DNA from 2 places in the Brevibacillus sp. FSL K6-2834 genome. Region 1 is predicted to be linked to the other one. Evidence: riboswitches for the same ligand, from Rfam matches in the RefSeq annotation. Region 1 holds a riboswitch; the other holds the start of a gene.
The links. A riboswitch is a leader RNA that binds a small molecule or an ion and turns the genes downstream of it on or off. The one in region 1 is predicted to bind S-adenosylmethionine.
Positions count from the first base shown of each region.

Region 1 (3,203 bases):
ACGTATTGTCGACAATGACTATGATATTCTTGGCCTTTGCGATATGGCAGACAGCTGCGATGTCTGTCACCTTCAACGTCGGATTAGAAGGTGTCTCCAGGTAGATCCCGCGAGTGCGAGGAGTGACGGCTCTCTCCACTGCCTCTACGCAGGTCGTATCCACGAACGTAACGTCAATATTCATGCGGGACAACACTTTGGTCAAAAAGCGATACGTTCCGCCGTAGACATCTTCTGCCACGACAACATGATCGCCCGCGGAAAACAGCATAAACACGCTGGAAATCGCGGCCATGCCGGAAGCAAATGCAAATCCCCGCGCACCGCCCTCCAGGACGGCAATCGCCTCTTCCAATGCATGCCGGGTCGGGTTGCCGGACCGCGCATAGTCGTATGCGCCCGGACGGTCCAAATCCGCTTGGTGAAACGTAGATGCCTGGTAAATCGGCGTGGATGCCGCACCGGTCACCGGATCGAAACAAGATGTCCCGTGAAGCAGTTTCGTGGCAAATTTCATCGTCTACACCCTTCCGCTACCAGACTTGCATCGAGAGCCTGTATCAAATCATGAATCAAATCATCCGGATGTTCAACTCCTACCGACAATCGCAGCAAACGATCACAGACCCCGACGTATTCTCGAATTTTTTGCGGAATGTCGGCATGAGTCTGTGTCGCCGGATACGTGCACAAAGACTCGACGCCTCCCAGACTCTCCGCAAAAGAGATGATGCGCAAGTTTTCCAAAAACGGCCCCACCTGAGCAGAGAAGCGAACGCGGAAGGACACCATGCCGCTGTAACCGGTCGCCTGTTTGCTCTGAATCTCGTAGCCGGGATGATCGTCCAATCCCGGATAGAATACATCGGTGACCGCCGGATGCTCCCGCAGTTCGCGCGCAACCTGGAGAGCATTGCTCTGATGTCGCTCCATACGCAAAGCGAGCGTCTTCATGCCTCTGACCAGCAGCCAGCAATCCTGTGGGCCGAGGGTTGCACCGATGGAATTGTGCAAAAACCGGACCTTTTCAGACAACTCAGCGCCTTTTGTCACAATCAGGCCAGCCAGCACGTCATTGTGGCCTCCAAGATATTTCGTCCCGCTATGGAGCACCAGATCTGCCCCCAGCTCCAGTGGACGCTGATAGTACGGCGTCATAAAGGTATTGTCCACGATGGTCAGCAAACCGCTTCGTTTGGCGATCCCGGCTACGCAAGCGATATCCGTTATTTGCATCAGCGGATTTGTCGGCGTCTCGATGAGAACGGCTTTTGTCTCCGGACGGATCGCGCCCGCAAATGCCTGAAGATCGCGCAGATCAACATAGCTGAACTGGAGCCCGTAGCGGGAAAGGACCTGCTCAAAAAGACGGTATGTCCCACCGTATAAATCAAGCGAAACGATCAAATGGTCGCCTTGAGAAAAAAGTCCCATGACTGTGTGAATCGCTGCCATCCCGGAAGCACAGGCAAAACCGGCATCACCGCACTCGGCCTCTGCGATCGCCTCCTCCAGCACCTTGCGTGTCGGATTGGCCGTACGGGTGTAATCGTATCCGGTACTTTGACCAAGAGACGGGTGGCGGTAAGCGGTCGCATAGTAAACCGGGAAGCTTACCGCGCCCGTGATCGTATCACGACCTACCCCCGCCTGTACCAGTTTCGTTTCCAGATGCATAGCAATCTCTCCCTCTGCTTTGATGTTGAGGGCATGAAAAAGCCCTCTTTTCTTTTGAAAAGAAGGCTTTGTTTACGTCGCCGCAAGCAAACCCTTCTCATCTTTCAGAGCATGATTTGCTCTGCAGGAATTAGCACCAGTATCGTCCTGTTAACAGGAAAATTGGTTGCCGGGCATCATCGGGCCAGTCCCTCCGCCTCTCTGGATAAGAAGTTTGCTATTCAATTTGTTGATCCTAATACTAACGGAAATATCGAGTGATTGTCAACAGATATTTCCTCTTCGTTTTCACCCGTTTTCTCTGTTACTCCGCTTTGCGCAGTGCTGTCATCACCTGATTGTCCAGCTTCGCCGCCGCATTTTTATCATATGTTTTTTCATACTGCGGTTCTACGGAGATACGGGAACCGTAGAACATGACATCACGCACCGCCTCAATGGTAACCTCCACCATCGCCAGCTTCAGGGGAACCTCCTCCATCCGCTCACTCTTCAATACAGCCCTTCCGTTAATGGCATAAGAAGAGCCAGCACCAATCAAATGCAGAACCACTTGTGGCTGCTTGGCGATATTGGTCAAGATGCGTGAACGGTTGTCTACCGCAAACCGGATGACTTGCGGCGATGCCGCAAACGTCCAGGAAAGCGAGCTGAGCGATGGCGCCCCAGACTCATGGTCAATGGTGCCCAATGTGATAAACCGCTCCTGCTGCAACAACCCGAACAGTTCCTCCGAAAGCGTTTGGGATACGGTCTCAGCCATTCCGAAGCCTCCTTGTGTAAGTTTTGTACGTCTATTGTACCCGCCAAGGAAGAGATAGGCAAACCTTTCCGGCATGCGCTTGATTCTTCCCCTTTTTTTCCCTACACTGTTACTTAACTGGTAACCATAGGAGACAGGAGGAGAAACCAGATGTCACAAAGCCCCACAGACCGCCTGTTGTCAAAGATTGACCAGCTCCTCGAAGAAATTCAGGAGGCACGCAAATTAAATGACCGGATGGACAAAATCGCCATGTTTTTAGAGGATATCCGTCTGGCAGATGTCATTCAAAATTATACAGCCCCGCGCAAGCTGCTTTGGATCAATTTCCTGGCAGGTCTGGCACGGGGCCTGGGACTGACGATCGGAACAGCCATCGTACTGGCCATTCTCGGTTCCGTCCTGAGCAAATTCCTCTCGATTCCCATCATCGGGGACTACATCAGCCAACTGATGGATTATGTCTCCACCTACCGTCAGCCCTAGTCAAATGGAATGATTGGCAAGCTGCCCGGAGCAGAAAGAAGATTGCCATTCGCGGTCGCTCAAGAATGCAACGGATTAGTCGTTGTCGCGATCGTCGTTATCGTCATCGTCTCCGTCATCGTCATGGCCATGCTTTTTCCAGTAGCCATACGCATTTCCGTTCGGATGCTTTTTGTCTTTGTCCTTCTTTTTCTTATCTTTATCTTTATCGTCATCAACTTCGTTTACTGGCGTACCGTGAGGAATGTCAGCTTGTGCTACGACCTTCCCGTCAACG
Region 1 is NZ_CP151945.1:3,633,021-3,636,223, forward strand. It holds gene NST96_RS17985 (aminotransferase class I/II-fold pyridoxal phosphate-dependent enzyme) at 1-517, opposite strand, end outside; gene NST96_RS17990 (aminotransferase class I/II-fold pyridoxal phosphate-dependent enzyme) at 514-1,677, opposite strand; SAM riboswitch class I at 1,772-1,889, opposite strand; gene NST96_RS17995 (pyridoxamine 5'-phosphate oxidase family protein) at 1,982-2,440, opposite strand; gene NST96_RS18000 (DUF5665 domain-containing protein) at 2,591-2,926, shown strand; gene NST96_RS18005 (hypothetical protein) at 3,002-3,203, opposite strand, start outside.

Region 2 (3,203 bases), 960 kb from region 1:
CAGCTTCGTCTGAAGCGGGAACAGGAAAAACAGATTTTTCTTCCGAACGCCGTCGTTCCATACCGGGCGGGAGGATACTTTGGTAAACACATTCGTAGTCTCGAAATACCCTGGCTGCTGACGGTCGCCCCCCACCTTTTCGCGCAGCTCCATTTGAATGCTGCCATAAAAAAGGCCAACCTGCGCGCCGCTGCTGCCTGCTACGATCCCCGGCTGAGTGAAATTCACCAAATCCTTGGAGACGCGAAACATATCTTCATACAGCGACCGGCCAATCCAATAGTTGACAAACAACAGGACAAAGCCGATCAGCAGCGAGATCCCCACCGTGTAGGCGGCGTTGGACAGCCTGCTCTTCCACTTTCCCCAGCGGATGATGGAGCGCTGCTTCTCCTCCGGCAAAAAATCCGCGGCTTTGTCTTCCGGTTCTGTCTGCATCAGCCCGCCTCCCAGCAAAAGCTCCTCCAGTCGCTCCGCATACTCCGGGTCGTCTGCGAGACGCTGCCTCAATCGCGCTGTCTCCTCAGCGCCAAGCTCCCCCCGCAGATAAGCGAGAAGGAGCTGATCGCGCTCCCGGCTTTTTTGCTTATGATCCTCCAGCTTGCCGTTATCCGCCATGTTGACCGTCCCCCCACCATTTTCGCATCTTCAATCGTCCCCGGTAGATCGACCGCTTCACATCGGCCACATCGATGCCGAGGACGTCGGCTATTTCCGCATAGCTGAGCTTTTCCGCATGAAGCAGCAGCACCTGTCGCTGTTTTTCCGGCAGCCCCCGGAGAACAGTCTGCACGAGGGCCGCCGTCTCCCTAGCCAGTGCCGCCGATTCCGGACTGACCGCCGCCTGATCCGCCTGCTCAGGCAAGGTGTCGATCAGTTGAACAGGCCTGCGCTTTTGCTTGCGGTGCCAGTCGATAAACGCGTGGTACGCTACCTTGAACAGCCAAGGACGCACTTTTTCTCCCCGATAGGTATCCAGGTGCTGAAAGGCACGGAAAAAGGTCTCCTGCGTCAGATCCTCCGCCCAGCCTGCATCGCCGGTGAGCTTGCGGAGGTAGCGGTATATGTCATTGACGTGCAGGCGGTACACATCCTCCACTCCTGCCTTTCCCATTCCTTCACACCCTTTCACCTGATACCACGCCTTTTTTTAGAAAAAGTTCCACCTGCAGCAAAATTTTTAATGCTCAAAACAAGGGTTGACTCCCGAAAAGGAACAGCATATCATGGGGTTATCGCAAGTCAAATGCATACTGTACATGAAACTCTTATCGCGAGCTGGCTGAGGGACTGGCCCTATGATGCCCGGCAACCGGCGCTTACCCTGCAAGGGGGGCGAAACGGTGCTAATTCCAACGGTGAGAGTCGAAGCCGCCGACGAAAGTCTGCCACTTCGACCCTGAACCGAGAGATGAGAGGAGACGAAAACGTTATCGGACGAAAGCGCCTCCCCTCTCGAAGGGGAGGTTTTTTTGCGAGAAAAGGAGGTTTCCTCATTGAGCGAACAACGCATCCTCGTCACCTATTTGACTCAGGCAAAGGACTTGCAAAAAAAGGCGGAAGCGATCGCCGTCGGGATGACTGTCGGCAGTTGGACCGATCTGCCCGCAGCCAAGCAGGCAGATTTGAAGCCCTATTTGGGTGAAGCTGTCGGCGCCCAGGTGCTCGATACCCTGGAAAACGGCGAAAGCCGCGGATTGATTACGATCAGCTACCCGGTTCGCAACTTTACCGCTGACATTCCGTCCTTGTTGACAGGCGTCTTTGGGAAACTGTCCATGGACGGAAAAATCAAGCTGATTGACATACAGTTTCCGGAAGCGTTTTTGGCCGCTTTTCCCGGCCCGAAATACGGCATCTCAGGCATCAGAGATCGGCTCGGAGCGCATAATCGCCCACTCTTGATGAGCATTTTCAAATCCTGCCTCGGCCTGCCGTTTGACGATCTGAAAACCCAGTTTCGGGCACAGGCTCTGGGCGGCGTTGACCTAGTAAAAGATGACGAAATTTTCTTTGCCGATGACCGTGCTCCCTTTCTGGAACGAATCCGGGCGTTTAAACAGATTGCCCGGGAAACAGAAGCGGAAACAGGGAAACCGGTTCTGTATGCGGCCAATCTGACCGGGTCGGTCACCGACTTGACCGAACGTGCCAAGAGAGCTGTGGAAGCCGGCGCAGACTGCCTGCTGTTTAACGTGCTTGCCTTTGGCTACGATGCCCTGCACCGACTGGCTGCAGACCCGGATGTTCAGGTGCCGATTATGGCCCACCCGGCGCTCGCCGGAGCCTACTATCCGTCGCCCGTCTACGGTATTGGGACACCGCTGCTCCTGGGCAAGCTGATGCGCTTGGCTGGCGCAGACCTGGTGCTCTTCCCATCGCCGTACGGAAATGTGGCGTTGAACAAAGAAGAAGCGCTCAAGCTGGCGGAGCATTTGACCGAACCGACCGGAACTTTGCGCAAATCATTTCCGGTACCGTCTGCGGGCATCCATCCCGGCCTTGTCCCGCAATTGTACGAGGATTTTGGCCTGGACCAGGTGGTCAATGCCGGTGGGGGCATTCACGGCCATCCAGGTGGTGCGACGGCAGGCGCCCGAGCGTTTGTCGCAGCGATCAACGCAGTCGTGGCAGGACAAACGCTGGAGGACGCTTCCTCCGAATCTGCTGAACTGTCACAGGCTTTGCAGAAATGGGGAACAAAATGATGACCAAGCCACTCGTGCTGTTTTGCGATTTTGACGGAACAATTACGGAAAAAGACAATATTGTCGCGATTATGCGACGTTTTGCTCCGCCTGAGCGGGAAGAGTTGATCGAGCAGATTCTCACCCAAAAGGTGTCGATCCGCGAAGGTGTCGGCGCGTTGTTCAAGCTGATCCCATCCGAGAAAAAGCAGGAGATCATAGACTACATCGTCAAAGAGGCGACGATTCGCCCCGGATTTGCCGAATTCGTCCGCTTCTGCCGGGAGGAAGGCATCGAGCTGTTGATCACCAGCGGCGGCATTGACTTTTTTGTCGAGCCGATCCTTGCCCCGTTTGCACTCGATGTGCCGATCTATTGCAACGGCAGCGACTTCAGCGGACCGCGCATCACGATTACCTGGCCGCATGCGTGCGACGAGCATTGCGACAACAACTGCGGCATGTGCAAAACAGCCATTATCCGCCGCTACGATCCAGAGCGATACTACCGCGTCG
Region 2 is NZ_CP151945.1:4,588,678-4,591,880, forward strand. It holds gene NST96_RS22515 (anti-sigma factor) at 1-618, opposite strand, end outside; gene NST96_RS22520 (sigma-70 family RNA polymerase sigma factor) at 608-1,114, opposite strand; SAM riboswitch class I at 1,266-1,418, shown strand; gene NST96_RS22525 (2,3-diketo-5-methylthiopentyl-1-phosphate enolase) at 1,497-2,708, shown strand; gene NST96_RS22530 (2-hydroxy-3-keto-5-methylthiopentenyl-1-phosphate phosphatase) at 2,708-3,203, shown strand, end outside.
Region 2: another riboswitch for S-adenosylmethionine. It lies ahead of NST96_RS22525 (2,3-diketo-5-methylthiopentyl-1-phosphate enolase); the one in region 1 lies ahead of NST96_RS17990 (aminotransferase class I/II-fold pyridoxal phosphate-dependent enzyme).